DNA from 3 places in the Leifsonia sp. GW821-FHT13C09 genome. Region 3 is predicted to be linked to each of the others. Evidence: riboswitches for the same ligand, from Rfam matches in the RefSeq annotation. Region 3 holds a riboswitch; each other region holds the start of a gene.
What was found. A riboswitch is a leader RNA that binds a small molecule or an ion and turns the genes downstream of it on or off. The one in region 3 is predicted to bind thiamine pyrophosphate.
Positions count from the first base shown of each region.

Region 1: another riboswitch for thiamine pyrophosphate. It lies ahead of AC1ROW_RS09805 (ECF transporter S component); the one in region 3 lies ahead of AC1ROW_RS03185 (ECF transporter S component).
Region 2: another riboswitch for thiamine pyrophosphate. It lies ahead of thiC (phosphomethylpyrimidine synthase ThiC); the one in region 3 lies ahead of AC1ROW_RS03185 (ECF transporter S component).

Region 1 is NZ_JBXAPS010000002.1:356,338-366,452, forward strand. Features, by position in the region: gene thiE (thiamine phosphate synthase) at 1-323, shown strand, start outside; gene thiD (bifunctional hydroxymethylpyrimidine kinase/phosphomethylpyrimidine kinase) at 320-1,129, shown strand; gene AC1ROW_RS09795 (TenA family protein) at 1,126-1,773, shown strand; gene AC1ROW_RS09800 (ATP-binding cassette domain-containing protein) at 1,792-4,014, opposite strand; gene AC1ROW_RS09805 (ECF transporter S component) at 4,027-4,695, opposite strand; TPP riboswitch at 4,783-4,889, opposite strand; partial or broken gene AC1ROW_RS09810 (LysR family transcriptional regulator) at 4,896-5,848, opposite strand; gene AC1ROW_RS09815 (MFS transporter) at 5,954-7,309, shown strand; gene AC1ROW_RS09820 (3-hydroxybutyrate dehydrogenase) at 7,341-8,087, shown strand; gene AC1ROW_RS09825 (CoA transferase subunit A) at 8,084-8,866, shown strand; gene AC1ROW_RS09830 (3-oxoacid CoA-transferase subunit B) at 8,868-9,527, shown strand; gene AC1ROW_RS09835 (ATP-binding protein) at 9,531-10,115, opposite strand, start outside.
Region 2 is NZ_JBXAPS010000002.1:4,809-14,923, forward strand. Features, by position in the region: gene thiO (glycine oxidase ThiO) at 1-970, opposite strand, end outside; gene thiE (thiamine phosphate synthase) at 950-1,591, shown strand; gene thiC (phosphomethylpyrimidine synthase ThiC) at 1,588-3,321, opposite strand; TPP riboswitch at 3,320-3,428, opposite strand; gene thiD (bifunctional hydroxymethylpyrimidine kinase/phosphomethylpyrimidine kinase) at 3,484-4,353, shown strand; gene AC1ROW_RS08185 (hypothetical protein) at 5,100-5,273, opposite strand; gene AC1ROW_RS08190 (HAD-IC family P-type ATPase) at 5,860-8,148, opposite strand; gene AC1ROW_RS08195 (VOC family protein) at 8,229-8,603, opposite strand; gene AC1ROW_RS08200 (universal stress protein) at 8,759-9,733, shown strand; gene AC1ROW_RS08205 (ABC transporter permease) at 9,818-10,115, opposite strand, start outside.
Region 3 is NZ_JBXAPS010000001.1:660,028-670,142, forward strand. Features, by position in the region: gene AC1ROW_RS03160 (DUF7507 domain-containing protein) at 1-1,507, shown strand, start outside; gene AC1ROW_RS03165 (hypothetical protein) at 1,574-1,840, opposite strand; gene AC1ROW_RS03170 (nucleoside/nucleotide kinase family protein) at 1,837-2,487, opposite strand; gene AC1ROW_RS03175 (energy-coupling factor transporter transmembrane component T family protein) at 2,471-3,250, opposite strand; gene AC1ROW_RS03180 (ABC transporter ATP-binding protein) at 3,247-4,782, opposite strand; gene AC1ROW_RS03185 (ECF transporter S component) at 4,803-5,423, opposite strand; TPP riboswitch at 5,457-5,567, opposite strand; gene AC1ROW_RS03190 (GerW family sporulation protein) at 5,602-5,931, opposite strand; gene AC1ROW_RS03195 (DNA polymerase IV) at 6,017-7,291, opposite strand; gene AC1ROW_RS03200 (aldo/keto reductase family protein) at 7,378-8,382, shown strand; gene AC1ROW_RS03205 (hypothetical protein) at 8,397-9,023, opposite strand; gene AC1ROW_RS03210 (ABC transporter ATP-binding protein/permease) at 9,095-10,115, opposite strand, start outside.

The DNA of each region.
Region 1 (10,115 bases), on a different contig from region 3:
TCTCCGTGCAGACCCTCGGCCACGTCGAGCGGGCGCGCACCCTGCCGCCCGGGGTCATCGACTATCTCGGGGTCGGGCCGGTCTGGCCGCAGGCGACCAAGCCCGACGCGGCCGAGCCGTGCGGCGTGGACGGACTCGCCGCGATCGTCCAGGCGAGCCCGTGGCCCGGCGTTGCCATCGGCGGCATCGGGATCGACCGGGCGCCGGAGGTGCGCGCCACCGGGGCGGCGGGAATCGCCGTGGTCAGCGCGATCTGCGGCCGGCCACAGGTGGCGGTCGCGACTCGTGCGCTGCGGAGCGCGTGGGACGGAGCGGCCGCATGAGACCTCCTGTCGCCCTCAGCATCGCCGGAAGCGACCCGTCGGGCGGAGCCGGCATCCAGGCCGACCTCAAGACGTTCAGTGCGCTCGGCGCGTACGGCGCGTGCGTGATCACCGCGCTGACGGCGCAGAACACCCGGGGTGTGCACGGCGTGCACGAGGTCCCCGCCGCTTTCGTCGGCGAGCAGCTGCGTGTGCTCGCCGACGACGTGAGGCTGGACGCGGTGAAGCTCGGGATGCTCGCCAACGCGGCGGTCATCGGAACGGTCGCCGCGTTCCTGCTCGAGAGCCCGCGCGAGGTCGTGGTGCTCGACCCGGTCATGGTGGCGACCAGTGGCGATCTGCTGCTGCGCGAGGACGCGGTCCAGGCGATGCGGGAGCTGCTCCCGCTGGCGTCCATCGCCACGCCCAACGCGCCGGAGGCCGCGGCCCTCCTGGACACGGCGGAGGCGGCCACGGTGGACGAGCTGGCCGATCAGGCGCGCGAGCTCGTGCGGCGCGGCGCACAGCGGGTGCTGGCGAAGGGCGGCCACCTCGACACCCCCGACGAGGTCGTGGACGTGCTCGCGGACCCCTCCGGCGTGACGCTGTTCCGCGGCCCGCGGATCGCCACCGTCAACACCCACGGCACGGGGTGCAGCCTGTCCTCGGCGCTGGCCGCGCTCCGGCCGCAGCGCGGCTCCTGGAGCGAGACGGTGCGCGACGCCCGGAGCTGGCTCGGCGCCGCACTGGCGGCGGCGGATGGGCTCGAGGTGGGGCGCGGCCACGGTCCGGTGCACCATTTCGCGCAGCTGTGGGAGGCGCGATGACGTTCACCGACCGGGCGTGGCAGGACATCCGGCCGATCCGCGATGCCATCGACGCACACCCCTTCCTGCAGGGGCTCGAGGACGGCACGCTGCCGCGCGCGGCCTTCGCGCACTACCTCGCGCAGGACGCGGCCTACCTCGGGGCCTACTCGAAGGTCCTGGCCGCGGCGGCCTCCCGGACCCACGATCCCGACGCGCTCGCGTTCTGGAGCCGTTCGGCGGCCAACGCGATCGCCGTCGAGCGACAACTCCACGCGTCGCACGGGGTGGACGCCGCCGCGGTGGAGGCCTCCCCGACCTGCGCCGCGTACACGTCGTATCTGCTCGCCCTCACGGCGACCGCCTCCTACCCCGTCATCGTTGCCGGAGTTCTGCCGTGCTTCTGGATCTACGACGATGTGGGGCGTCGCCTCGCGGAGCGGCTCGGCGACCTCGGCGGCCATCCCTACGGCGACTGGATCGGGACCTACGGCGACCCCGCCTTCGCCGACGCCACTGCGACCGCCCGCCGCTTGGTGGACGACGCCGCCGAGTCGGCCGCGCCCGCAGACGTCGCACGGATGCGGCAGGCGTTCACGACCGCCTCGCGGTACGAGTGGATGTTCTGGGACGCCGCCTGGCGCCGCGAGGAGTGGCCGGTCTGATCCCGTGCGCCGCCGTCGTCAGAACATGACGGCGACGGCGGCCGGGAGGCACGCGACGATCGCCGCCAGGGCCAGCAGGAGCGTGTCGGCGCGGTGCCAGGGCGCCGGCTCGGCCCACGTCCGGCGGTAGCCGTGCGCGTGCGCGGCCGAGAACCCGCGCGCGTCCATCGCCACCGCCATCCGCTCGGCCGTGCGCAGCGACTGCACGAGGACTCCGAAGGTCAGCCCGGCCAGTTCGCGGGCGCGGGCGAGCGGATTCCGGCCGGCCGCCACTCCGCGGATGCGGCGGACGCCGCGCAGCCGGCTCCAGTCGGCCGTCAGCCGGTCGAACTGCTGGAGCGCCGCCGTCGCCGCGACGACCGGGCGCGCGGGCAGCCGGAGCCGTTGGGCCAGATGGTCGCCCAGCTCCGATGGGCGGACGAGCCCGGCCAGTGCCACACCCGGGAACACGAAGAACGCGATGCGCAGGCCGGCCGTCAGGGCGGCCTCCGGGCTCTGCCCCTGGCTCAGCAGCCACGACGAGAACCCGACGGACGCGACCGCGATGAGGCCGGGGACGAGCCGTCTCACCGGAACCCGGACATCCCGCATCACCAACGGCATCAGCGCGAGCCAGCCGGCGATCCCCACTGCCGCGGAGGCCGGCGAGACGACCCCGATCGCGCCCACGACGAGCAGCACGGCCGCCGCCAGCAGGGACAGCGGGCCGCACCGTGCGGCGAGGCCGCGCCCGGGAGTGGCCGCTGCGTCGCCACCGAACGAGCGCGCGGTGTCCGTCCCGGTCGGGCGGATCAGCTCCTGAGCGGCGCCGGGCCGGAGCTCGAGGATGCGGTCTGCGAGCGCGATCAGTTCCCTGTCGTGACTGGCCACGATGACCGCTACTCCGGCGCTCCGGGCGGCCGCGATGACGCCGGCGACGGCGCTCCAGGTCAGGCGGTCCTGGCCAACCGTCGGCTCGTCCAGCACGAGCAGTGCCGGCCGGGCGCCGATCGCCTGCGCGATCGCTGCGCGCCGCAGCTGGCCGCCGGAGAGCCGGTGCGGGTCCGCGTCGGCCAGCGCGCCGAGACCGAGCGCCGCCAGGAGCTCGTCCGTACGCCGGTCGACCTCCTCCGCGCTCGCGCCGCTGCGGGCCGCCCCGAGCCGGACGTCCTCCCGCACAGTCGCCCCGAGCACGGCGAGCTCCGCGTCCTGCGGCGCCCAGCCGATCCGACGCACGATCCGGGCCGAGCTCCAGACGTGCGGCCGTTCCTCGCCGCCCACGGCGAGCGCCGCCGCCACCCGCACCTTGCCCGTCGCCGGCGCGCGCAGTCCGGCGAGGAGGGCGCCGAGCGTCGACTTGCCGGCACCGCTCGGGCCCACGAGCGCGAGCACTTCGCCCGCGCGCACGTCGAGTTCGAGCGTGCCGAGACGCGCGCGCACCGCCACCTCGCCCGCTGGCACCGGCAGCTGCGGCGCGAGGAGGCCGGCGTCCAGCCTGGCTGGAGCGGGTGCCGCGAACCCGGGCACCCAGACTCCGCTCGCGGCGAGGCGCGACCCGTGGCCGACGAACACCTCGTGCGGGTCGCCATCGGCGACGATCGTCCCGTCCTCGCCGAGGGCGACGACGCGGTCGATCACCGGTAGCCATTCCTGGGCGTCGTGCTCCACGACGACCAGCGTCGAGCCGGAAACCGCGACGGCTTCGGCGACGGCCGCGCGGACGGCGCGCGCGGCCTCCCGGTCGAGCATCGCGGTCGGCTCGTCGAGCAGCACGACGCGCGGGCCGAACACGAGTGCGCCCGCCAGGGCCAGTCGCTGCGCCTCCCCGCCCGACAGCGCCCGCACCGGATGACCGAGCGGCTGCGCCAGCCCGACATCGTTGAGGGAGCGCCGGACGGCCGCCCACAGCTCGCCGCGTGGAGTGCCCGCGTTCTCCAGTCCGAAGGCCACGTCCCGGCCGATCGTCTGCGCCACCGCCGCATCCCGGGGATCCTGCAGCAGAAGGCCGGTCATCGTGTCGGCCGGCGCCGCCCCGTCCACGAGCACGGCGCCGTCGTGGTCGCCGGAGCCGGCGGTGTCGAGCGCGGCCAGCGATCCGGCGATCGCCCGGAGCAGCGTCGACTTCCCGCATCCGCTCGGCCCCACCAGGAGAACCCGCTCGCCCGGTGCGATCTCCAGCGAGAAGTCGGCGAAGACGTCCTCCCGTCGTCCGGGCGGTCGCCAGGTGAAGCCGCGGAACCGGATGGGCGCCCCGCCCGTCATCGTCGCGATCGCTCAGGCCTTCCGGACGCGACGCTCGAGGTGCTCCTGCCCGGCGGGGAACGCGTTCAACGCGCCGGATCGCGCGAGCGCACGGGTGAGCGCCCAGCCGCCGACGCCCGCGATCGCACCGCCGGAGAGGACCCCCGCTGCCAGGTAGACCAGCTTCCACGTCCAGGAGTAGGCCGGCACATACGCCCACCACTCGTAGCAGGCGATCTCCAGCGCGGCGGAGAGCATCCCGCCCCCGATCGCCGCGACCAGGCCGAACGAGCGCCACAGCAGGAGCGCGAAGACGATCTCGACCCCGACGCCCTGCAGGAAGCCGGAGAGGAGGACGCCGACGCCCCACTGGTTCCCCAGCAGCAGTTCGACGTTCGCGGCGACCAGTTCGGTGAGCACCGCCGCGCCGGGTCGGCGGACGACGAGCGCACCGAGCACCGCAGGGACCAGCCACACGCCGAGCGCGAGTTCGCCCGCGGGCGGGAAGCCGGCGGTGACCAGCGTGACGCCCGGGTAGACGAAGGTGTCGAACGCCCAGAACACCACCCCGAACGCCACGGCGATCATGGCCGCGCTGATCAGGTCGATCGCCCGCCACCGCGCGAGCGGTCTGCGCGCCAGCACGTAGCCTCCGGAGGGGCGCGCTGCCGTGCCGGAGGTCGTCGTCGTCGTGTCGCTCATCGTGGTGAGCTCTCCTCTTCCCGTTCCATGGACGATGGGGACGACAGGAGGGCGTCGCACGGACGACACCACTGGTCGCGCGCTGCAGACGTGAGAATTTCGACTCCCTTCGCCGGTGCTAACCGGAGCAGGTTCCGAGGGTCAGCGGCATGCCGCACTCTCAGCGCCCTGAAGGCGCTCCCCTGTCGTTCAGCACAATGCTAGACCACGCCACCCGCCGCCCGGCCGGCCAGGATCTCCGCGGCGTCCCGTGCCTCCTCCCGGAGTGCGTGCGCGACGGCGGCGACCGCCGGATGGCGCAGCGAGTCCGGGTGGACGACCATCCAGTACGGCAGGGTGGCGCGGAGTTCGCCGGGCAGCAACCGGACCAGGTCGTCGTGGCGGTCGGCCATGAAGCACGGCAGCAGCCCGATGCCGGCGCCCGCGCGGGTGGCCTCCACGTGCACGAACACGTTCGTCGAGGTCAGCGCGTCGCGCATCTGCGGGGCGAGGCGGCGCGGCAGGTCGAGGTCGTCCACTTGCAGGATCGAGTCGATGAAGTAGACGAGCGGGTGCTGGAAGACCTCCTCCGGCGTCGTCGGGGTGCCGTTCCGTTCGAGATAGTCGAGGGAGGCGTACATCCCGAGCGCGTACGAGCCCAGTTCGACCGTGTGCGCGCGACGGGTCTCCGGCCGCCCGACGACGATCTCGATGTCCAGCCCGGAGCGGTGCTGCAGCGCCCGCCGGGTGACGGTGAGGATCTCCACCGACAGGCCGGGATGCTGCCGCCGGAGCGCGGCGATCGCCGGTGCGGCGATGTACGCGCTGAAGCCGTCGGTCGCCGACATCCGCACCACACCGTCGATGGGGTCGGCCTCCGCCTCCGGTCGCGTCAGCGCGGCCACGGCCGACTCGATGCGGCCGGCGACGTCCACCGCGCGGCTGCCGAGCGGCGTGAGCTCCCAGCCGCCGGACGCCTGCGTCAGCAGCCGTCCGCCCAGGGTCTCCTCGAGCGCGTCGATCCGCCGGGAGACCGTGGTGTGGTCGACGCCGAGCTGCTCGGCGCCCGGGCGAACCGGCCCGCCCGCGCCACCGCGAGGAGCACGAGCAGGTCGTCGGACTTGGGCTTCTTCGACGCGTCGATGCGTGTAATGTCCGTGCGTGCAAGATCCATGCGTGCAATTATGCACACCGCGATCGCATGGTTGGGCATTGATACGCATCCCCAGCCCCGGGAGACTGGCCCGCGGATGTCACCGTCGACATCGAAGGAGAGAGTATGGAAACCACCGCGAGTCCCCGCACCCTCAAGACGATCGTCGCCGCGTCGATGGCCGGCACCGTCGTCGAATGGTATGAGTTCTTCCTCTACGCCACCGCCGCGAGCCTGGTCTTCGGCACATTCTTCTTCCCCGCCACCGGCAGTCCGCTGGACGGGGTCATCGCCGCCTTCGTCACCTACGCTGTCGGCTTCATCGCCCGCCCGCTCGGCGGCATCGTCTTCGGGCAGATCGGCGACCGGTTCGGCCGGAAGCCCACGCTGCAGGCGACCATCATCATCGTCGGCGTCGCCACGTTCCTGATGGGCTGCCTGCCCGGTTTCGCGAGCGTCGGCTACTGGGCGCCCGCACTGCTCGTCGCGCTGCGGTTCATCCAGGGCTTCGCGCTGGGCGGCGAGTGGGGCGGCGCGGTGCTGCTGGTGGCCGAGCAGAGCCCCGACCGCACCCGCGGGTTCTGGGCGAGCTGGCCGCAGGCCGCCGTCCCCGTCGGCAACCTCCTCGCGACCCTCGTGCTCCTCATCTCGTCGTGGGTGATGTCCCCGGAGGCGTTCCTCAGCTGGGGCTGGCGGATCGCGTTCTGGCTGTCCGCCGTGATCGTCCTCGTGGGCTTCTACATCCGCACCCGCGTCAGCGAGGCGCCGATCTTCATCGAGGCGCGGGCGAAGGCCGAGAACGAGCAGCGCTCCGGCTACGGCGTGGGCCAGGTGCTCAAGCGCTACCCCGGCGGCGTACTGAAGGCGATGGGCCTGCGCTTCGCGGAGAACATCTTCTACTACATCGTGGTCAGCTTCACGATCGTCTACCTCAAGGCCGCGCACGACTACAACACCGGGCAGCTGCTGCTCGCCCTGCTGGTCGCGCACGTCGTCCACTTCCTGGTCATCCCGCAGGTCGGCCGCCTCAGCGACCGGGTGGGACGCAAGCCCGTGTACCTGATCGGCGCGGTGCTCAGCGCCACCTGGGCGTTCTTCGCCTTCCCGCTGTTCGACACGCTCAACCCGCCGCTCATCGTGCTCGCGGTGACCATCGGCCTCGTATTCCACGCCTTCATGTACGCGCCGCAGCCGGCCATCATGGCGGAGCTGTTCCCGACCCGGATGCGCTACTCGGGGGTCTCCCTCGGCTCGCAGGTGGTGTCCATCGTGGCCGGCTCGCTCGCGCCGATCCTGGCGACGGCCTGGCTGAAGGACTACCACAGCTGGCTGCCGGTGGCCGTCTACATCGTGATCGCCTGCGTCGTGACGCTGGTGGCCGTGTTCACGCTGCGCGAGACGAAGGGCATCTCGCTGGAGGCCGTCGACCAGGCCGACGCCGCCCGCGGCGTCCCCAGCGCCGCGCCCTCCGTCGCGCGCTGACCACGATCCACCCCCACCGAAAGGCACCACCATGAGCCCGTTCCAGGGACGCCGCGCACTCGTCACCGGCGGCGCGAGCGGAATCGGCGCAGCCTGCGCCCGCGCGTTCGCCGCCGCAGGCGCGCACGTCACCGTGGCCGACATCGACGGCGACGCGGCCTCCCGCGTCGCCGCCGAGATCGGCGGCGAGAGCTGGAAGGTCGACCTCGCTGACACCGGCGCGCTCGCCGGCCTCCGGCTGGACACCGACATCCTCGTCAACAACGCGGGCATCCAGCACGTGAGCCCGATCGAGGAGTTCGACCCTGAGCGGTTCTCGCTGATCCTCCGGCTCATGCTGGAGGCGCCGTTCCTGCTCATCCGAGCCGCGCTGCCCGGGATGTACGAGCGCGGCTTCGGGCGCGTGATCAACCTGTCCAGCGTGCACGGCCTGCGCGCCTCGAAGTACAAGGCGGCCTACGTCTCGGCCAAGCACGGCCTGGAGGGCCTGTCCAAGGTGACCGCGCTGGAGGGCGGCGAACACGGCGTGACGAGCAACTGCATCGACCCGGGCTACGTGCGCTCCCCCCTCGTGGAGAAGCAGATCGCGGACCAGGCCCGCCTCAACGGCATCGGCGAGGACGAGGTGCTCTCCCAGGTGCTGCTCGCCGAGTCGGCCGTGAAACGGCTGGTCGAGCCGCACGAGGTCGCAAGCCTCGCACTCTGGCTCGCCGGACCCGACGCGGGGATGGTCTCCGGCGCGAGCTACACGATGGACGGCGGGTGGAGCGCCCGATGATCGCGGCGGGAATCGACAAGACGGTCAGGTCGGCGGCGGAGGCCGTCGCCGACATCCCGAGCGGCGCCTCCCTCGCGGTCGGCGGGTTCGGGCTGTGCGGCGTCCCGATGGCGCTCATCGACGCGCTGCTCGCCGCCGGCGTGGACGACCTCTCGGTGGTCAGCAACAACTGCGGCGTCGACGACTGGGGCCTCGGCGTGCTGCTCGCCGCCCGGCGCATCCGCACGATGACCTCCTCGTACGTGGGCGAGAACCGCGAGTTCGAGCGCCAGTACCTCAGCGGCGAGCTGGAGCTGGTGCTGACCCCGCAGGGCACGCTCGCCGAGAAGCTGCGCGCCGGGGGCTCGGGGATCGCCGCATTCTTCACGCGCACGGGCGTGGGCACGCTGGTGGCCGAGGGCGGTCTCCCCCGCCGCTACGCGCCGGACGGCTCGGTCGCGGTGGCGTCCCAGCCCAAGCAGGTGCAGACGTTCGAGGTCGGCGGCGTCCGCGAGGAGTTCGTGCTGGAGGAGGCCATCCGCACCGACTTCGCGCTCGTGCACGCCGAGGTCGGCGACCGGGCCGGGAACCTGCGCTTCCACGCCTCCGCGCGCAACTTCTCCCCGCTGGCCGCGATGGCCGGGCGGATGTGCGTCGCCCAGGTGGAGCGGCTGGTCGAGCCCGGCGAGCTGGCGCCCGACGACATCCACCTGCCCGGCGTCTACGTGCACCGGGTGCTGGAGGTCGGGGAGGTCGAGAAGCGCGTCGAGCGGCTCACCGTCGCGGGGGCGGGGGCCTGAGATGCCGCTGACCCGCGAGCAGCTGGCCGCGCGCGCCGCCCTCGAGCTGTCGGACGGCGCCTACGTGAACCTGGGCATCGGCCTGCCCACCCTCATCCCCAACCACCTCCCGGCCGGGCGGTCGGTCGTGCTCCAGTCGGAGAACGGCATCCTCGGCACCGGGCCCTACCCCGACGCCGGCGCGGTCGACCCCGATCTCATCAACGCCGGCAAGGAGGCCGTCACCACCATCCCCGGCGCCGCCTTCTTCGACTCGGCGCTCAGCTTCGGGATGATCCGCGGCGGCAAGATCGACGTGGCGGTGCTCGGCGCGATGCAGGTGTCCGCGGGCGGCGACCTGGCCAACTGGATGATCCCGGGCCGGATGGTCAAGGGCCCGGGAGGCGCGATGGACCTCGTGCACGGCGCGGGCCGCGTCATCGTGCTGATGGAGCACGTCGCGAAGGACGGCAGCCCGAAGATCGTGCCGGAGTGCACGCTGCCGCTGACCGGACGCGGGGTGGTCGACCGCATCATCACGGACCTCGCCGTCATCGACGTGACGGCCGACGGCCTCCGGCTCGTCGAGCTGGCGCCCGGCGTGGACCTGAGCACGGTGCTCGACGCCACGGCCGCGCCGCTGGAGGTACCGAGCGAGCGGACACCGGCGGCGGCCCGCTGACCCTCACTGCGCCGGCGGCACACTCCTCGGCAGCTCGACGGTTGCCCGGGTGCCCCCGGTCGCCGGGGACTCGAGCCGCACCGAGCCGCCGTTGCGCTCGACCAGCTCCGCGACGATCGCGAGTCCGAGCCCCGTCCCCGGGACGGCGTCGCGCTCCATGCCGGGCGCGCGGTAGAACCGGTCGAAGGCGTGCGCGAGGGTCTCCTCGCTCATCCCCGGCCCGGTGTCCGCAACGACGACCGTGACCGTCGCGTCGTCGGCGGACGCGGTGACCGTCACGCTGCCGCCCTCCGGCGTGAACTTGACGGCGTTGGCGACCAGGTTGGTGAGGATGCGGCCCACATCGCGCGGCTCCGCCCGGGCGAAGCCGGCGCGGCCCGCCGTGGACAGCTCGATGCGCTTCTTCGAGGCGATCACGCTCGACGCCCGCACCACGTCGCCGATCTGGGCGTCCACATCGGCCTCGGCCGCGGAACCGGCCCGCCGCACCGACGGCTCGCCCAGGGTCAGGAGGTCCTCGACCAGGGAGGACAGCCGGACCGCGTTCCGGTCGATCACCTCCACCCAGGCCTTCTCCTGGTCGCCGAG
Region 2 (10,115 bases), on a different contig from region 3:
CGGCAGGCAGGAGCTCCTGCGCATCGCGCAGGAGGCGATGGACGGCGCCGGCGGAGACTCCGGGCATCCCGTCCTCGCGCTGCGTCGCTCCGATGACGAGCGTTCCGTCGGAGCGTGGGACGAGGTAGACGCTCTCGCCGTGGACGAGGCCGCGCACGGTGGCCGAGAGCAGCGGCTGGAGGGCGACCGGAACACGTAACCGCAGGATGTCACCGAACACCGGTCGCAGCGGGAGGTGCAATCCGCCCGGAAGGGCTTCGAGCTCGTTTGCGCCGAGGCCGTTGGCGAGGACGACCTCCTCCGCCGAGACCTCCTCGTTCTCGGTCCGCACGCCGGTCACGCGCGAGTCCGGGTCTGCCGAATCCGCGTGGAGCAGCCCGACCACCCTCTCTCGCACGATGACGCCGCGGCCGGTTCGGATCAGATCGTCGACCAGGCGGGCTGCGAGGGTGCGCGGGTCGACCTGATGGTCGCCGCCGACAATGTAGGCGGACGTCACGCGTGGGCCGAGCAGGGGCTCCTGCGCTCGGGCGGCGCCTGTCGTCAGCCTCTGGACGTCGAGGTTCCAGCGACGGTGGGCGGAATGGAGGCCGGCCAACGCCTGCCGGTCGCCGGCATCGACCCCCACCAGCAGGGTCTCCGTCGGCAGATACCCGGTCGGTTCGCCGTTCGGGGAGAGCTCGCGGATGAACTCCGGGTACCGGGCGGCCGAGGCGAGCATGAGCGGGAGGAGGGCGTCCTCCTGGTAGTGGTACTCGCTCACCGGGGCGAGCATCCCGGCCGCGGCGAAGGTGGCGCCGCGGGCCGGCGCCGGGTCGAATAACCGGACGTTGCGGCCGGACCGGGCGATCCGCCAGGCGATGGCCAGGCCGATGATCCCGCCGCCGACGACCGCTACGTCGACGACGGTCCGGTCGGAGCGGCTCGCGGCCCCGGCTACGCTGACCTCATGTCCCTCGCCGCCGCACAGCTCTACCTCTGCACCGATGCCCGCACCCGTCAGGGCGACTTCGCCGACTTCGTGGGCGCCGCGTTCTCCGGAGGGGTCGACATCATCCAGTTGCGGGACAAGACCCTCGAGGGCGGCGAGGAGCTCGACGTCCTCACCGTCCTCGCCGAGGTCGCCGCCCGGCACGGGAAGCTCTGGTCGGTCAACGACCGCGCCGACATCGCCCTGGTCGCCCAGGCCCCGGTACTGCACCTCGGCCAGAAGGACCTGCCCGTCCCGGTCGCCCGGACCGTTGTCGGCGCGCAGACGGCGATCGGGCTCTCCACCCACAGCGTCGAGCAGATCGATGCCGCGATCGCCGCTGATGACCTGGACTATTTCTGCGTCGGCCCGGTCTGGGCGACGCCGACGAAGCCCGGCCGCGCCGGGGTCGGCCTCGACCTGGTCCGCTACGCGGCCGATTCTGCCTCGGCCCGGCCGTGGTTCGCGATCGGCGGCATCGACGAGACCACCATCGAGGAGGTCGTCGCCGCCGGGGCTGAGCGTGTGGTCGTGGTGCGGGCGATCACCGAGTCGGCTGCCCCCGCGGGCAGCGCCGGGCGTTTGCGCGCGGCGCTCCCGGTCCTCGCGCACCACGGCTAGGGCCGGGTGGAGGTGGGTGCGGGGAGGTAGACCTTCCCACCGGCCTCCGCGAACTCCGCGGACTTCGCCGCCATCCCGGCGACCCGCTGCTGCTCGGTGACGCCGCCGAACTGGTCGCGGATGTCCTGGGAGATCCGCATCGAGCAGAACTTCGGCCCGCACATCGAGCAGAAGTGCGCCGTCTTCGCCGGCTCGGCCGGCAGGGTCTCGTCGTGGAACGCCTCTGCCGTGACCGGGTCCAGCGACAGTGCGAACTGGTCGCGCCAGCGGAACTCGAACCGTGCTTTCGACAGCGCGTCGTCCCGCGCCTGCGCGCCCGGGTGGCCCTTGGCGAGGTCGGCGGCGTGGGCGGCGATCTTGTAAGTGATCACGCCGGTCTTCACGTCGTCCCGGTCCGGCAGGCCCAGGTGCTCCTTCGGGGTGACATAGCAGAGCATCGCGGTGCCATAACGGGCGATCTCGGTCGCCCCGATCGCGGAGGTGATGTGGTCGTAGCCGGGGGCGACGTCGGTCACCAACGGGCCGAGCGTGTAAAACGGGGCGCCGTCACAGAGCTCCTGCTGGCGTTCCACGTTCTCCCGCACCAGGTGGAACGGCACGTGCCCGGGGCCTTCCACCATGACCTGCACGTCGTACTGCCAGGCCCGCTTGGTCAGCTCGGCGAGGGTGTCCAGCTCGGCGAACTGGGCGGCGTCGTTCGCGTCCGCGATCGAGCCCGGCCGCAGCCCGTCGCCGAGGGAGAACGCGACGTCGTACCGGACGAAGATCTCGCACAGCTCGTCGAAGTGCGTGTAGAGGAAGTTCTCCTGGTGGTGGGCCAGGCACCAACCGGCCATGATCGACCCGCCACGTGAGACGATCCCCGTCACCCGCTCCGCCGTCAACGGCACATAGCGCAGCAGCACGCCGGCGTGGACGGTCATGTAGTCCACACCCTGCTCGCACTGCTCGATGACCGTGTCCCGGTACACCTCCCAGGTCAGCGCCGACGCATCCCCGTTCACCTTCTCCAGCGCCTGGTAGATCGGCACCGTGCCGATCGGGACCGGGGAGTTGCGGATGATCCACTCCCGGGTCGTGTGGATGTCATCGCCGGTGGAGAGGTCCATCACCGTGTCCGCACCCCACATGGTGGCCCACTGCAGCTTGGAGACCTCCTCGGCGATCGAGCTCGTCACCGCCGAGTTGCCGATGTTCGCGTTGATCTTCACCAGGAACGCCTTGCCGATGATCATCGGCTCCGACTCCGGGTGATTCACGTTGTTCGGGATGATCGCCCGGCCCGCCGCGACCTCCGACCGCACCAGCTCGACATCGCAGTTCTCCCGCAGCGCGACGAACCGCATCTCCGGGGTGATCACCCCATCGCGGGCGTAGCGCATCTGCGTGATCGTGCGCCCCGGCAGCCCCCGCCGCACCGGCGGCTTCGCACCACGCCACTCCGCTGACGCCTCACCCCGGCGCATCGCCGACCGGCCGTCGTCCTGGAGGTTGCGCTCGCGACCCTCGTAGACCTCCGTGTCGTCGCGGCCGACGATCCAGCCCTCGCGCAGCGGCGGCAACCCGACCACCGGGTCGCTGCCCGGCCCCTCGGTCCGATACACCGTCACCGGCGCGTTGGCCGTCCCGTCCGGCGACGGGTCCAACCCGATCCGGGAGACCGGCACATGAAGGTCGTGCTCCGTGTCGTGCAGGTAGGCCAGAGTGCGTGCAGATACGACAGAATCCATCGAGGAGACTCCTACTTCCTTCGCCGGCATTACCCGGACAGGTTCGAACGGTCGCAGGCCGCGTCAGCCCGATCTCAGCCCTTGCGAGGGCCCCCGTGTGGATGCACCGACCATAGCGCACGATCCCGGAACCCGTCGAACCGGACCTGCTAACGTCGCGCCATGACCCCCGGCGAGCACCCCATCCCCCGCGTGCTCAGCATCGCCGGCACCGACCCCACCGGCGGCGCCGGCATCCACGCCGACCTCAAAAGCATCGCCGCCAACGGCGGCTACGGCATGGCCGTCATCACCGCCCTCGTCGCCCAGAACACCACCGAAGTCCGCAGCATCCACACCCCACCCGCGGCGTTCCTCGCCGAGCAACTCGACGTGGTCAGCGACGACGTCACCATCGACGCCGTCAAGATCGGGATGCTCGGGACCGCCGAGAACGCACTGGTGGTCGTGACCTGGTTGGCGAAGACAGCGCCGCCGATCGTGGTGCTCGACCCCGTCCTCAAAGCCAGCACCGGCGGCACGCTGGGTCGCGACGACATCCCTCACGCCCTCCGCGACCTCCTCCCGCTGTGCAGCGTCGTCACACCCAATCTCGACGAACTTGCCGTCCTCACTGGCGAACCACGCGCGTCGACATTGGAGGCCGCGATCGCGCAGGCCCAGCGGCTTTCCGAACACTTCGCGGTCGCCGTCCTCGTCACCGGCGGCCACCTCGGCGGGCCCACCTCCCCCGACGCACTCGTCGACGCCCACGACACGCTCGGCACCGGCCGACCCGTCACCCGGACCACCACCCCGCGCGTCGCCACGGCGAACACACACGGCACCGGTTGCTCACTGTCGGCGGCGCTCGCCACGAACCGCGCACGCCTCGACGATTGGGGAACCGCGCTGAACGTCTCCAAGGAATGGCTGACAGCCAGCCTCCAGTCCGCAGACGACCTGGACGTTGGCCACGGCCCGGGCCCGCTCAACCACTTCAGCCACGCCTGGAAGCAGCTCCGCACGGCACCGGAACCCGTCAAGAATTGACGGGATTGTGTCCTCCATACTGAGGACACGACCCGTCAACCCTTAGTCTGGTGATCACCCAGGGATGCCCGGCCGCCGTGGAAACGCATTCGGCTCGGATACGTCTCAACCCGACACGGGCCGGCCGGCATCCCCAGGGCGCATCCCCGGTGCAAACCCGCTCGTCGGAGCGTATTTTGATGGCATGACCGAGGATCCGAGACGACTCACCAGGGATCGATCTTCCGCTCCTCCAGTGGTGCGATCTCACGTCGGGTAGAACTCGTCGACGGCCGGTTACCGCAGTCCGTCGACCTCCCCGCGGTCGGGAGATCTCGCGTACGAGATCACTACATCCTCGCGCTGAACGATCCGATACGACCCGTCTATCGCTGGCACGGGCAGCTCACGGTGAACTCCACGGCGTGAAACGACCGTGGTGGCGACTTCGCATTCGGTCTAAAGTTTGGATTGAAATCCCAATTCGGGGTTTCGCGTATTCACCACAACGGGAAAGCGGCCGCCATGTTTTTGCAGCGCAGCTACTCGGGGGAGCTCACACTGACGTTCAAGCACGACGATTTCATAGCGCTCTTGACCCGCTCCGCGGATCGAGGAATGACACCGGAGGCGTATGTGGAATCACTCGCGAGAGAGGCCTTTCGACATCCGCTAACTACGCGCGACGCCGAAGATCCGGAGCGAGATACAACGTCCTGATGCACACGCCGTCAAGCCCGGGGCTTGTGGAATCCGCGACACCGCATTCATATCCGGCTGACGAGGATGTCTGAGATCCGCGATCGCCACTGTTCGGCCCGGCTCACATCCGAGGAGCCCATCAACGCCGCGTTGAGGTCATGTAGCTCGCGATCCGTGAGCGTATCGAGGTCAGCGAATGCGACGCTGTTGAATGCGTCGTCGGGGAGAGCAAACGGCATAGCTCTAGCCTGGCCGAACAACAACTGGACCGCACTCCCTTATTCATGGGACTACGCATGATCCATGCACTGTTTCATACTTTAGAACGCCGAGCCCGCCGCAGCCGCGTGACTACATTTTGACTACAACTGAGTGAGATCACATGGGGTCTAATGAGATCACGGGAGATAACAAACCCGCGGAAAATCAACGGTTTTTGCTCCTACGGGGTCATATTAGGTCCTAGGATTTCGACTGAAAATCGAAAGGTCACCGGATCGATGCCGGTCGGAGCCACCAAGAAAAACCCCCGGTCATAAGCGGAATCCGGGGGTTTTTGGACATGCGGCTCCCCGCGGGGAACATCGCGGGCGCGATGGCGCATGTCGGGCTGCTGGGACTGGTCTTCGGCGCCTTCGCCCTGGCTCTGGTGCGACGACCGGCCGCGTCGGCCTCAAGTGCACCGGCCACGATCCGCTCCGGAACGGCATCGATGTGCCGAGCGCGCTCGTCACCCTGGGGACCTGCGTGGTCCTCGTCGTGCTCGCCCCGCTCGGCTTCCGACGGCGTGACACCGCCGCGTGACACGTGCCCACTCGAATTCTTTCAACGTCCGAGCCGAGAGCGTCCCCGTCCCCGAATGCCGACGCGAGCCGGGACCGCCCGGATCGCTATCACGAGGAGGATGCCCGCGACTGCGGACATGGCGACGGCGAGGGAGACCGGCGGCGACAGGTCGACGAGGAGGAGGAATCGGCGGGCGAGCGGGATCGTGAACACAAGGATCAGCCCGGATACCATCGCCGCGATGACGGCCAGCTTCGGAAGGGTGAGCGGGAGCGAGAGCACGGAAAGGACGACCAGCCCGACGACGCCGAGCAACAGCGTCGCGCCGGTGCGGAGCTCGTCCTCTCCCACACCGGCGGCCGTCGCGGTGAGGGTGAAGGCGAAGAGGATGCTGCCCACGGCGCACCCGGCGGGCACCGCGAACCGCAGCGAGCGCGCCAGGAAGCCACGCTCGTAACGCCGCAGGTTCGGGAGCAACGCGAGGAAGAACGCGGGCAGCCCGATAGTCAGGCCGTCCACGGCCGCGAGCTGCCGCGGCAGGAACGGGAACGCCAGCAGGAACACCCCCACGAGGAACGCCAGCCCCGTGGCATAGACCGTCTTCGTGAGAAACAGCATCGAGATCCGCTCGATATTCGCCATCACCTGGCGACCCTCCGCCACCACGGCCGGAAGGCCGGCGAACCGATCGTCGAGGAGCACCATCCTGGCCACGGCCTTGGTCGCATCGGTGGCCGTCGACATCGCGATGCCGAGGTCGGCCCGTTTGAGGGCGGGGATGTCGTTGACCCCGTCCCCGGTCATCGCGACCGTGCGGCCGGCAGCCTGCAGCGCGGCGGCGATGTCCCGCTTCTGGTCGGGCGTCACGCGGCCGAAGACGACGTGCTGCTCGACGAGCTCCACAATCCTCCGCGGCTCCTGCGGCAGCGCGCGGGCATCGAACCCGTCCTGCACCGGTAGCCCCGCCTCGCGCGCGATCGCGGCCACCGTGTCCGGGTCGTCACCGGACAGCACCCGGATGGCCACCCCTTCGCGGGCGAAGTAGGCCAGCGTGCCGGCAGCGTCGGACCGGACGCGCTCACGGAATGTCAGCAGCGCCACGGGCCGCAGGCTGGAGGGGAGGCGGCCACCCCCAGGCAGCGGCGCAACGGTGTGCGCGAGGGCGAGCGTCCGGCGGCCGGCCTCGGTCAGAGGGCGGGTGCGCTTTTCGAGACGCCCGTCCGGGAAGAGCACGTCCGCGCCACCGAGCACCCAGCTCCCGGGCGCCGCAACGTCGAAGGCGACGGCACTCCACTTCCGCGCCGAGGAGAACGCCACGCGCGCAACCGGGGCGACCGCAACCGGCGAACCGTATCGGTCGGCGAGGCCTCGCGCGGTCGCATTGGCATCGGCGGATGCGCCGAACCAGGCGAGCACCTCCCGCCACCCCGGCGGCAGGTCGGCTTCCGGCAGGAGGGGCAGTTCCTCATCGAGGCGCACGTCACCTTCGGTGAGGGTGCCCGTCTTGTCGAAGCACACGACATCGACGCGGGCGAGCACCTCGACGGCCGCGAGCTCCTGGACGAGTACATGCTCACGCGCCAGCCGAACCGCACCGACTGCGAACGCGATGCTCGTCATCAGCACCAGCCCCAGCGGGATCATGGCGACCACCGCCGCGATCGTGTACACCGCCGCGTCGCGCCAGCCCTCGCCGTGCAGCACGGCACGCCATCCGCCGGAGGCCGCAACCTGGGCGACGAACACGAGGACGCTCAGCGGACCGATCGTCCAAGCCACCCAGCGCAGGACGCGTTGGATCCCGGCGTGCAGTTCGCTCGACACCAGTGAGAAGCGGCGCGCCTGCTCGGCGAGCCCGTTGGCGAAGGTCTCCGCGCCCACCCGGTCGACACGGGCACGGCCCTCACCACCCACCACCACCGATCCGCCGAGAAGCCGGTCGCCGTCCCCCTTGGGCACCGCGTAGGACTCACCGGTCAGCAGGGACTCGTCGGTCTGAAGGCCGTCCGCGAAGACAACCCGCGCATCCGCCGCCACCCGGTCCCCGACCCGCAGCACCAGAAGGTCGTCCGCAACGACGTCCTCTGCAGCGAGGCGGACCTCGTGCCCGTCGCGCATTGCCCGGGCGGTCGACGCGACGGGCAGCGCGAGCCGGTCAAGCGCCGCTTTGGCCCGCAGTTCCTGCCATGACCCGATGACGATGTTCCCGGCCGCGGCCAGGCCGAACAAGGCATCCTGCCACCTCCCGATGACGAGAAGCACGACGAAACAGCCCGCGATGATCGCATTGAACAGGGTCAGGACGTTGGCGCGCACGATGCTCGCCACGCTCCGGCTGGTCCGCGGGCGGTAGCGGTTGGTGCGCCCCCCGGCTACGCGCTGGGCGACCTCCTGCGCGGTCAGCCCTGTCAGGGGGCGCCTCCCGAGCGCTCAGGCGCATCCCCCTGTTTCATCAGCCCCACCATGTTTCCTGCGGGGTCGCGGATCATGGCGAAGGTGCCGACACCCGGGACTGTCGTCGGCTCGACGAGACGGGACGCACCGAGCATCACCGCATCGGCGACCGCTTCCTCGAGGTCGTCGACTGCCACATAGATGGTGAAGTACGGGGGCATCCCGCCGCTGGTCTGCAGCACACCGCCCGCCAGCCCCTCCCCGGGAGCGAGCAGCCAGTACTCGGGACCGGAGGGCTGGACCTCCCAGCCGAGCAACCGCTCGTAGAACTCTGCGAGCGCAGCCCCGTCCGGAGCGCCGAACTCGAAGTGGATCACAGGATGCGTCACGATGCCCTGCCCTTCCGACTCTTCTGTCCGCTTAAGGCCACAGTGGCGGCCGGGAGTCCGCCAGGCCTAGGGCCGAAGGTCACGCGGAAAGGCCTTCAACCCTCCCGCGCCGCGGGGCGTAGGCTGCAGACCATTCCCGGGAAGCAGGTGGTCCGATGACGGAACCGAACTCTGTACCGGCCGGCGCCGTGGTGGTCGGCCACGACGGGTCGCATCATGCCGACCTGGCGCTCGCCGGTGCGATCCGATTCGCGGAGCTGTTCGCGGCGCCCCTCGTGATCGTGCGTGCGTGGCGCCTCGACGCGGATGTGCCCGCGTACACGCGGATCCTTGCGGCCGACCCGAACCTGCCCGACCTCGCCGTCGACATTCAGGCCTCCCTGGTCGACAACTGCACGCGACAGGTGGCCGAGCACCCGGGGTTGGCCGTCGAGTACCGCGCCGAACTCGGAGCCGCCGCCACCGTTCTGAGCGACCTCTCGGAGGGCGCCCGTCTGCTGGTGGTCGGCTCCCGCGGCCTCGGCGGACTCTCCGGGCTCCTGCTCGGATCGGTGACCGCGCGTTGCCTGCACCAGGCCGCGTGCCCGGTGCTCGTGGTGCGCGACGGCGAGAGGGAACACGAGGAGCGGGCTGGCGCGGCGTCTCCCGAAGCGGGGGCCGGGATGCGGCAGCTGACAGACGTGCAGCCGGGATCCGTGGTCGTCGGGCACGACGGTTCGCCGCAGAGCGACCGCGCCCTCGAGACCGCGCTGCAGTTCGCGATGGCGCTGCGTGCGCCGGTCGATGTCATCCGCTGCTGGACCATCGACGACCGGCCGCCAGGACTGCTCTGGCTGGACGGCTACGTCCCCTCCTTCGACGAGGCGTCGGAGACCGTGCGGACCCAGCTGGACGCTGACGTCTCGGGGATCGTCTCGCGGCATCCCGAGGTGTCGGTCCGGCGCATCGGGACGCTCGGCGACGCGGGCGAGACCCTGGCGCGGGTCGCCGCGGACGCCGCTCTGCTCGTCGTCGGCAGCCGAGGACGAGGCGGCTTCCGCAGCCTCCTGCTCGGTTCCGTCAGCGGCTACTGCGCGCACCGGGCCTCGTGCCCGACGGTCGTCGTGCCGCACACCCGCGAACCGCAGTGAGCGAGGCGATGCACGGCGGTAGCGCGACCCCGCCGCCCGGTGCACCCTCAGCTGCCGGCGGGTGGACGGTTGACGCCCTGACGATCACCGGATGCGGCGACGGATCCGGCCTGCCGAGAGCGCGGCACATACGATCGTGATGCCTGCGAGCGCGGCGACGATGAACCAGGTGGTCACCGCCCAGCCTCCCACCTGGAGGTCCAGTCCGTACGTGGCACGCAGCGAGGTACCCGCCCCCGGCACGCGAGTGGTGATCGCGGCCAGAGTCTGGCCCGAGAACTCCCGGCGCAGCAGCATCCCCGCCTGAGCGAACGGCAGGGCAGCTATCACGGAACCCACGTTGGCGGGGAAGGCCCCGATCGGGATGTACGCCGCGGCGATG
Region 3 (10,115 bases):
GGGCGGGGCGGCCGTCAACGGCATCGCGTTCGACGCGACAGGCACGCTCTACCTGAGCCAGTCCGGCACGAGCGGCATCTTCTCGATCGACCCGGGCACCGGAACGGCCGACGGGAACCTGACCCCACTTCCGGCCTCGCTCACTGGGTCCGCGGGCACCGGGCTCGTCGACCTCGCGAGCTGCGCCTTCCCGCCCGCCCTCAGCGCGCAGAAGAATGTCGTCGCGCGGGTCAACCCCACAGACCAGTTCGCGCTGCACGTCACTGGACCCACCGTGAGCCTCCCGGCCGCAGCAGTGACCTCGGGAACTGCGACCGGACTTCAGCAGGAGGCGGACGGCCGCGTCCTCCAGGCCGGCCCGGCCCTCGCCCGGTACGGCGACAGGTACACGGCCAGCGAGACCCCGATGGGCACGACGAACCTCGCACTGTACGTCTCGACGTACAACTGCGTGGACTCGGTGAACCCGGGCAACCCGCAGTTCCCGATCACGGGCAGCGGGACGACGGTCTCCTTCCCGCTTGCGACCTACGCGGGTGAGTCGCCGTCGGTGGTCTGCACGTTCACGAACGCGCCTCGCGCGGCGACACTGACACTGACGAAGACCGCGAGCCCCGCGACGATCGCGAACGCGGGCGACACGGTCCAGTACACGTACACCGTGACCAACACCGGCAACACGACCCTGACCGGGATCGGCGTGACCGAGACGGCCTTCAGCGGGACGGGAACCGCTCCGGCGCCGGACTGCCCGACGACCACCCTCGCTCCGGGCGCCAGCGTGCAGTGCACCGCGGCATACGACTCGACCGCGGCCGACATCGACGCGGGCACCATCTCGAACACCGCTGTCGCGTCCGGCCAGGATGCCGTGATCGGCGCAGTGACGAGCCCGGCCGCGACGGCCGACGTCACCGCCACCCAGTTGCCGGCCCTGAGCCTGGAGAAGACGGCCGACCCGACCACCATCACCGGTGCCGGCCAGCCGATCGCCTACTCCTTCGCGGTGACGAACACCGGCAACGTGACCCTGACGGCCGTCGAGATCACGGAGCTGAGCTTCTCCGGCAGCGGAGGGCCGCTGACGGTGACCTGCCCGGCTGACACCACCCTGGCGCCCGGAGCGTCGCTGACCTGCACGGCCGACTACCAGTCGACCGACGCCGACTATGCCGCGGGCAGCATCGCCAACATTGCGACTTCAGACGCGACCGATCCGAAGGGCGCCGCCGTACACTCGGCGGAGTCCACGGCGGTAGTCGACGCGATCCGCGTGCCCGTCCAGAATCCGCCAGCGGCCGACCCTCCGGCGGCCAACCCTCCGGCGCCCAACCCTCCGGCGGCGAACCCTCCGGCGGCCAACCCGCACGCGCCGAACCCGCCGCTGGCCGACACCGGGAGCCAGGTCATGGCCTGGCTCGCGCCCCTGGCCGCGCTCCTCGCGCTCGTCGGCGCCGGGCTCTCGGTGATGCTCACACGGCGCAGGACGGCTCGCACCGAGAGCTGACCGGCTGAACGGTCGACACGCGGATGCCCCGGGCGCCATCGGCTCCCGGGGCATCGTGTCGAGTCGCTAGAGCGACTCCTCGTCCTTCTCGGCCTCCACCGGGTCGCTGTCCGGGGCGTCGAAGTGGTACGACACGTGCAGCTCGCCGTTGACCGTGCGCTCCTCGCCCGCGACGTACCAGAACAGCGACTCGAGGCCTTCGACCGCCGCCACCGCCCCGATCCGCTCGTCCACCTTTCCGTCCACCAGGTAGCGCCGTTCGGCGGTCCCGACGAGGGGGCCGTCGGCGTATTCGACGATGTACTCAGGATCCGAATGGGGTGTCTCGCTCATGGCACCACCGTAGACCCCGACGTCCGCCGGGGTGCAGAGCCGATCGGCCAGTCGGTGACGTCCAGCACGACGTCGGCGCGCGTCCGCGGGTCCTCGCGGGCCAGGTACTCCTCGAACTCCGACTGCCACTGGTCCCAGTGAGACGCGAACGTGGCGCCGTCGCGGTCCAACGCGCGCGCCTTGCGGAGGGCGTCGTCCGCGTCCAGCCAGATCGCGAGGTGTGCCCAGCGGACGTTGTCCGCGGCGAGCGTGCCGCAGCCTTCCACGATGACGGGCGCCCGACCCGCGACGTCGTGCCACTCGGCGGCGCGTTCGCCCGCCCAGTCCCAGCGCCGCCAGCGTCCGCGGCCGGTGACCGCGAGCGGTTCGAGGAGGTCTCCGGACAACGCGCCGCTGGCCGCCAGGAGGCCGTCCCAGCCCGGGTAGAGATCGTCCATCCGGACCAGGCGCGGCGCGTCGGGTCCGGGCCAGTGCCGCACGAGCAGGTCGGCCAGGGAGCTCTTGCCCGCCCCGCTCGGACCGTCGATCAGCACGACGGGCGCCGCCTCGCCCGCGGTCGCGTCCATCGCGTCTGCGACCGCGCCGAGCAGCTCGCACAGCTCGGGCAGCTCGCACAGCTCGGACAGCTCCTCAGGATCCCAGGACATTCCAGCTCCCCACTGCGATCGCCACCGCCGCCGCAGCCCCCGCCACCAGGAGCGCGACCACCAGCGTCACCCAGTCTCGCCCGCGGAACACCGACGGCCGTGCCCACGTGCGGGCGACCGGCGCCCCGAAGCCGCGCGCCTCCATCGCCGTCGCGAGCTTGGACCCGCGGCGGATGGAGAGCACGAACAGCGAGAAGGACTGCCCGAGGAAGCGCCGCAGCGCTCCGGACTCGGCCACTCCGCGGGCCCTCCTCGCGAGCGTGAGGGCGCGCCAGTCGTCCACGAAAAGGCCCACCAGCCGGAGGCCGGCGAGACCGCCAAGTACGAAGCGGGCGGGCAGCCTCAGGAGCTGGGCCAGTCCGTCGGCGAGGTCGGTGGGGTCGATGGTCACGAACAGCAGTACGGCGGGCAGCCCGATCGCGAGCACCCGCAGGAAGGTCGCGAGTCCGAGCTGGAGGGAGCCGTCGCTGACTTCGACCGCCCACCAGTGCAGGTACACGGTCCCGGACGTGCGGCCGTACAGCACGGTCGTCAGCCCCGCGAGCGGCGCGGCGATCAGGATCGGCGACGTGCGGGCGACCAGCACGCGCGCCGGGATGCCCGCGAAGCAGAGCAGGATGAGCTCCAGCCCCAGGGCCACACCGGCCGACACCGGGTCGATGGAGACCAGCAGGACGGCGGTGACGATCAGCGCGGCGCCGAGCTTGGACACCGGGTTGAGGGTGGCGAGCGGTCCGCTGCGGACGGGTTCGGCGATGGTCACGCGACCGCCTCCCGCCGGGCGCCGAGCCGCAGTTCAGTGGCGCCGACCGCCGCGGCGAACTCGGCGTCATGGGTGGCGGCGACGACGGCGTGGCCCGCGTCGCGCAGACCGGCGATCAGCTCCACGAGCCGCCGCCAGGTGTTCGCGTCCTGGCCGTAGGTCGGCTCGTCCAGGACGAGGAGGCGCGGGCGCGTGGCCAGCGCGGTCGCGACCGAGAGGCGACGCTTCTGGCCACCGGAGAGCGTGAAAGGATTCGCGTCCGCGAGCGTGGTGAGGCCGAGCGCGTCCAGAAGCTCCTCGGTGCGTGCGGCGGGCTCCTCCGGCGGGAGCCCGAGCGCGCGGGGCCCTGCGGCGAGCTCGTCGCGCACGGTGGAGGCGATGAACTGGTGCTCGGGGTTCTGGAAGACGGTCCCGATGCGGGTCAGCAGCTCGCGCGAGCGCCAGGCCGCGGGATCGCCGGACGCGCCAGCCGCGAGCGCCGGTGCGGCGGCGAGGGTTCCGCCCAGAGCCGGCATCAGGCCGCCCAGCGTGAGCGCGAGCGTCGACTTGCCGACCCCGCTCGTCCCGGTGAGCGCCAGGGCGGAGCCTTCGGCTATCGCCACGTCCGCCCGGAACGGGAGCGCGTGCGCGAGCAGGTCGCCGCCGCGCTCGGCGCGCTTGCGCGCACGACGGCCGGCGAACAGCGGGGGCCGACCCACGGCGAGGGTCCGGGCCTCGAGCAGCGGCGCGCCCGGCGCGACCGGGCGCGCGGCGGGCACCGGCTCGTCGGGCAGCCAGACGCCGGCCTCCCGCAACCGGCCCGCCGTGTCGGCGAGGACCGTCTCCGGCGCCCCGTCGGCGAGGACGCCGCCCGCGGCGTCGAGGACGACGACCCGGTCGACCAGCTCCCGCCAGACGGCCACCCGGTGCTCCACGACGATCAGCGTCGCGCCGGTCCTCCCGAGCACGGCGGAAACGGCGTCCCTGACCTCGCGTGCGGCGTCCGGGTCGAGATTCGCGGTCGGCTCGTCCAGCAGCAGCAGCCCCGGTCGCATCGCGAGCAGGCCCGCCAGTGCGAGCCGCTGCTTCTGACCGCCGGAGAGCTGCGCGGTCGAGCGGTCGAGCGGGAGGTCGAGCCCGACCGCCTCCAGCGACCAGCGCACGCGCGCCCACAGCTCGTCGCGCGGCACACCGAGGTTCTCGCACGCGAAGGCCACGTCGTCGCCCACGCGGGCGAGGATCACCTGCGCGTCCGGGTCCTGCAGCAGCAGCCCGGAGGAGCCGCGCGCCTCCGCGGGAGGCCGGCCGCCGACGCGGACATCGCCCTCCGCCTCGCCGTCGTCGTCACCGCCCAGCACGCCGGCGAGCCCGGCGAGCAGGGTGGACTTGCCGGCGCCGGACGCGCCGAGCAGCAGCACCCGCTCCCCCGGCTCGATCGACAGGCTCAGCCCGCGGACCGCCCAGGCCTTGCGACCGGCGTGCCGCCAGCCCCAGTCACCGACGCTGACGGCGACCGGGGCCGGCGCAGAACCGGCCGGACTCAGCTCCGGCATGACAGCCTCCCGGCCGCCGCCTAGACCCGCCCCGTGACCTCGCGGCCCGCGGCGAACCGGTTGAGCGCCCCGGTTCGGGCGATCGCCTTGACCAGCAGCCACGAACCGAGGCCCGCGACGACGACGCCGGAGACGGTCGTCGTGATCGTGTAGACGATCGCGAACTGCGGCGTGGAGCCGGGATACGAGTAGATCAGGTCGAGGATGGACTCGGCGATACCGGTGCCCGCGCCCGCGATCAGGGCGGTCACCAGGTTCCAGCGGGCGTAGAGGAAGATCGCGAAGACGATCTCCGCGCCGAGGCCCTGCACCACGCCGGACAGCAGCGTGGCGAAGCCCCACTGCGTGCCGATCAGCATGGAGACGACGGCCGCGACGATCTCGCCGTAGAGGGCGGCGCCGGGCTTGCGGACGATCAGCGCGACCAGCACGCCGGCGAACAGCCACGGGCCGTTCAGGATGCCCTGGAAGCCCGGGAGCACGGCGGTGACCGGCCCGGAAATCGGGTTGTAGGCCTGACCCCAGACCCAGAAGACGACGCCGGCTGCGACGGCGACGACGCTGGCGACGACGATGTCGACGACCCGCCAGCGGAGGACGCGCTTGGACGGCGCGGAGACGGACGAAATGGTTGCGTGCACTGTTCGTGCCCTTTCTGTTCAGAAATGAGGGCACGGGATGTGAGATGGCCTCCCTGCGCTGGCATGACCCAGATCAGGTTCGACGGTCGAAACTTGGAGAAGCTTCCTCTCAGCCCGGCTCACCGGACTCCCGTGTTCAGGAGTTCAGTGTAGACCGCCGGGAGGCCGCGTGTGCGCGCTATCGCTTGAGCGCGCGGATGACGCGCGCCCAGGCATGGCCGGCCACCCAGAGGAACGGGATGGCGACCGCCAGCAGCGTGATCAGGTTCGGACGGAACCGCACGCCGGTCTCGTCGCTGATGTACGCCCCGAACGGGACGGCGATGCCGCCGCCGCCCGCCCCTCCCGGCGCGGACTCTTCGCCCGGGCCTTCGCCGGCGCCGAACCCGAACTGCACCGCGGCGACGGGGACAATCGTGGTGCCGTCGACGACGATCGGCTCGCCGTAGACCGACTTGATTCCGGAGGAGCTCATCGTCTCGGCGAGCTTGAGGCTGAGGTTCGTCATGCGTTCACCGTACCGGGCGGCCCCCGGCGTGACCAGGGCGATTCTGCCCTGGGCCCATGCGTGGAGGGCCAGTCGCTCGGACGGGTCAGTCGCTCAGCCAGCGCGGGTTGCGGCCGTCGCGCTCGGCCTGCTCGGCGTCGCGCGCACGCCGGACCAGCGAGGCCGGCCCGATGCTGCCGCGCCCGAAACGCGCGCTGACGGCGTCGAGCGTGCGCTCGGCCTCCCGCCACTCCTCGTCCGGGTCCCAGAGCGCGAGCGCGTCGCCGCCCGCGTCGGCCAGCTGCTCTGCGCGCACGCCGATCAGCCGGATCGGGGTGTCCTTCAGGTGCAGGTCGAGCGCCTCGAAGACGTCCCAGGCCTCCTCGAACAGCCGCCGGCCGACGTTGGTCGGCTCGGCGAGCGTCCGCGAGCGGGTGATCGTGCGGAAGTCGGAGAAGCGCACCTTGATCGCGATGGTGCGGCCCACCATGCCGTGCTTGCGCAGGCGCTCGCCGACCCGGCCGGAGAGCCGCAGCAGCTCGCGGCGCAGCGTGTCGGCGTCCTCCACGTCGACCGAGAAGGTGTTCTCGTGCCCGATGCTCTTCTCGCGGGAGGCGGTGACGATCCGCCGCGGGTCGTGCCCGTTGGCGAGCTCGTGCAGCCGGTGGGCGGTCGCGTCGCCGACGGCGCGCTGCAGGACGGTCAGCGGGGCGTCGGCGAGGTCGGCGACCGTCCGCATACCCATCCGCTCCAGGGACGCCTGGGTGCTGGCGCCGACGCCCCAGAGCGCGCCGACCGGCAGCGGGCGGAGGTAGGCGACCGCGTCGGCCGGCGGGATGACGAGCATCCCGTCCGGCTTGGCGTGGCCGGAGGCGAGCTTGGCCATGAATTTCGTGCCGGCGACGCCGACCGAGCAGGTGAGGCCGGTCTCCTCGCGCACGCGCGAGCGGATGAGCTCGGCGATGCGCCGCGGCGACCCGAGGAGCCGGCGCGCGCCGGCGACGTCGAGGAACGCCTCATCGATGCTGAGCGGCTCCACCAGCGGCGTCACCTCGTGGAAGATGTCCATCACCTTGCCGGAGTACTCGGTGTACTTCTCGTAGTGCGGCGGCAGGATGATCGCGGTCGGGCACAGCCGGAGCGCCTGGGAGACCGGCATGGCGCTGCGCACACCGAACCGGCGCGCCTCGTAGGTGGCGCTCGTGACCACCCCGCGGCCGCCGGCGTGGCCGACGATGGCGGGCTTGCCGCGCGCGTCGGGGCGGTCGAGCAGCTCCACGGAGGCGAAGAAGGCGTCCATGTCGACGTGCAGGATCGTGGCGTCGGCGTCGTCGACGTCGGCAGTAGTCACCCGCCGGTCGCTGCCGTCCGTCTTACCCACCGCTCACACCTCCCACGACCTCCATCCTCCCATCCGGCCACGACATCCGGACCGCGCCGGCCGGAGTGCGGGACTAGCGTGGAGGCATGGAATTCAGATACCTCGGCGCCAGCGGTCTCAAGATCTCGGAGATCATCTACGGCAACTGGCTCACGCACGCCTCCCAGGTCGAGAACGAGACGGCGACGCAGTGCGTCCACGCCGCCCTCGACGCGGGCATCAGCACCTTCGACACCGCGGACGCGTACGCGAACACCGCAGCCGAGCAGGTCCTCGGCGACGCCCTGAAGGGCCAGCGCCGGCAGTCGCTGGAGATCTTCACCAAGGTCTACTGGCCGACCGGCCCCAAGGGGCACAACGACACCGGGCTCTCGCGCAAGCACATCCTGGAGTCGATCGACGGCTCGCTCACCCGGCTCGGCACCGACTACGTCGACCTCTACCAGGCGCACCGCTACGACTACGAGACGCCGCTCGAGGAGACGATGCAGGCGTTCGCCGACATCGTCCGGCAGGGCAAGGCGCTCTACATCGGCGTCAGCGAGTGGACGGCAGATCAGCTCCGCGCGGGGCACGCGCTCGCGAAGGAGCTGGGCTTCCAGCTCATCTCCAACCAGCCGCAGTACTCGATGCTCTGGCGGGTCATCGAGAAGGAGGTCGTGCCTGCGTCGGCCGAGCTCGGCATCTCGCAGATCGTCTGGTCGCCCGTCGCCCAGGGCGTGCTCACCGGCAAGTACCTCCCCGGCGCACCGCTCCCCGAGGGCAGCCGCGCAGCCGACGACAAGGGCGGAGCGAACGCGATCAAGGGCTTCCTGCGCGACGACGTGCTGACCGCCGTGCAGCGGCTGAAGCCGATCGCGGACGAGCTCGGTGCGACGATGGCGCAGCTCGCCATCGCGTGGGTGCTGCAGAACCCGAACGTGTCGGGTGCGATCGTCGGCGCGTCCCGGCCGGAGCAGGTCGCCTCCAACGTGAAGGCGGCGGGAGTCCGGCTGAGCGGCGACGTGCTGGCGCGGATCGACGAGGCGGTCGGGGATGTCGCGGTCACCGACCCGGCGGAGACGACCTCCCCGCCCAGCCGCGTGGCCTAGGCACCCGGCCCAGGTCACACCAGCGCGGCGACGAGCGGCCGGAACCACTCCCGGAACGCCCGCGAGTCGTCGCGCAGCGAGGTGCTGACCACCACGGTGTGCGGTCCGACGATCCACGCCCCGCGCTCCGCGAGCGGGAGCACGTCGATGTCCAGCCGGAAGTACCCGGCCTGGCGTCGCAGGTCGTGCTCCCGCTCGTGGACCACGTCCACGATGTCGGCGGCGCGCGCCGCGTGATGCTCGATGCTCGCGCGCGCGTACTCGGCCCGACGCTCCCGCGCCCAGCGCGCCGCCGTCTCGTGCTGGGCGAGCACGACATCCTGGAGCTCGATCGCGCGGTCGAGCGCGGCGAAGTGCGGGGGCTGGAGCAGCGGCCCGATCGGGCGGTGCTCCCGGTCGGCGGCGCGCTCGAACAGGGCGCGCCACTGGGTCTCCAGCACGCCCATCGCGGCGACGCCCGGTGCGCCGCCGCTCCGGTCTGGCGTCCCGTGCAAGGCGGGCACGATCGCCGGCGACACCCGCGGGAGGGCGGGCTCCAGGGTGTTGTCGAGGCCCACGAGATCGCGCAGCGCGAGCGCGATCAGCAGGTCCCAGGGGCAGTCCTCGGTGACCTGCCATCGAAGGGTGCCCTCGACGAACATGCCGTCATTGTAAGAGCAGCCGGTGATCTCCAGCAGTGCGTTATCTGCGGCGGGCGAGCCGTGGACGCGCGCTATCCGCGAATAGCCTTGGCGGGATCCTGGCGGGCCGCCACGATGGCCGGGTACACCGCAGAAAGCAGGCCCGACACGGCCCCTGCCACCGTCCCGACGACGGCAATGGAGGGGTCCAGCGTCGGAACCCATCGTTGAACCTGACAGAACAGCACCACCGCGCAGAGTCCGAGCGCCGCACCCGCGACTCCGCCCGCGGCCCCCAGGATCGCCCCTTCGAAAAGGAACAGCCGGGCGATGGACCCTCGGCTCGCGCCCACCGCCCGACGCAATGCGATCTGCGCAGCTCTGGCCTGAACCGACATGAACATCGCCACGGCGGACATCAATACGGCAAGAACGAGCAGGAGTACCGAGACGGTGCCCACCAGGGCGGCGAGATCAGCTCCGACGCCCTTCTGCAGGTTCCGAAGATCGGCGACCGTGTCGACGTGCACCTCGGAGAGCTTGTCGGGGCGGACTGCGAGGGGAGCAGCTTCAGCGACCGCCGCGGGGAAGCCCGGTTCTGTACGCACGACCAGGCGGGGGTCGTCGAGCGTCAGCCCCGCGACCGATGCAGACGACACCACGACAGCATCCGAGAGTCGCGCGTCGCGACCGGGGTCCTCGATTAGCCCGATGACATCGACCGTTCGGTCTCCGAGCCAGAGGAGGGACCCCGGCCCGATGGTCGAGACCCCGAGACGTTTCGCCGCGCTTCGGCCGACGATCGCCACAGCGCCGTCCCATGGGTTGTCCAGCAGCCCGGCAGCATTACCCGGATCGGTCGACGCGTGCAGGAGGCCGAGGAATGACGTGTCGGCAACGAGCACTGTGCCACCGAAGGTGTCACCGGGTACCGAAGCCGGCAGAAGTCGAAGGGGTGCGACCGCCTTGGGAACACGGGCGACGAAGCCGGTTCCTTCGACATGAGGGAGCTCCCGGAGGGCCGCACGCACGACAGAGTCCGGACCATAGAAATCGGGTTCGAAAAGATTTCCGGCGTTGAATCGCACGGTCACCTCGTCCAGGCTTGCAGCC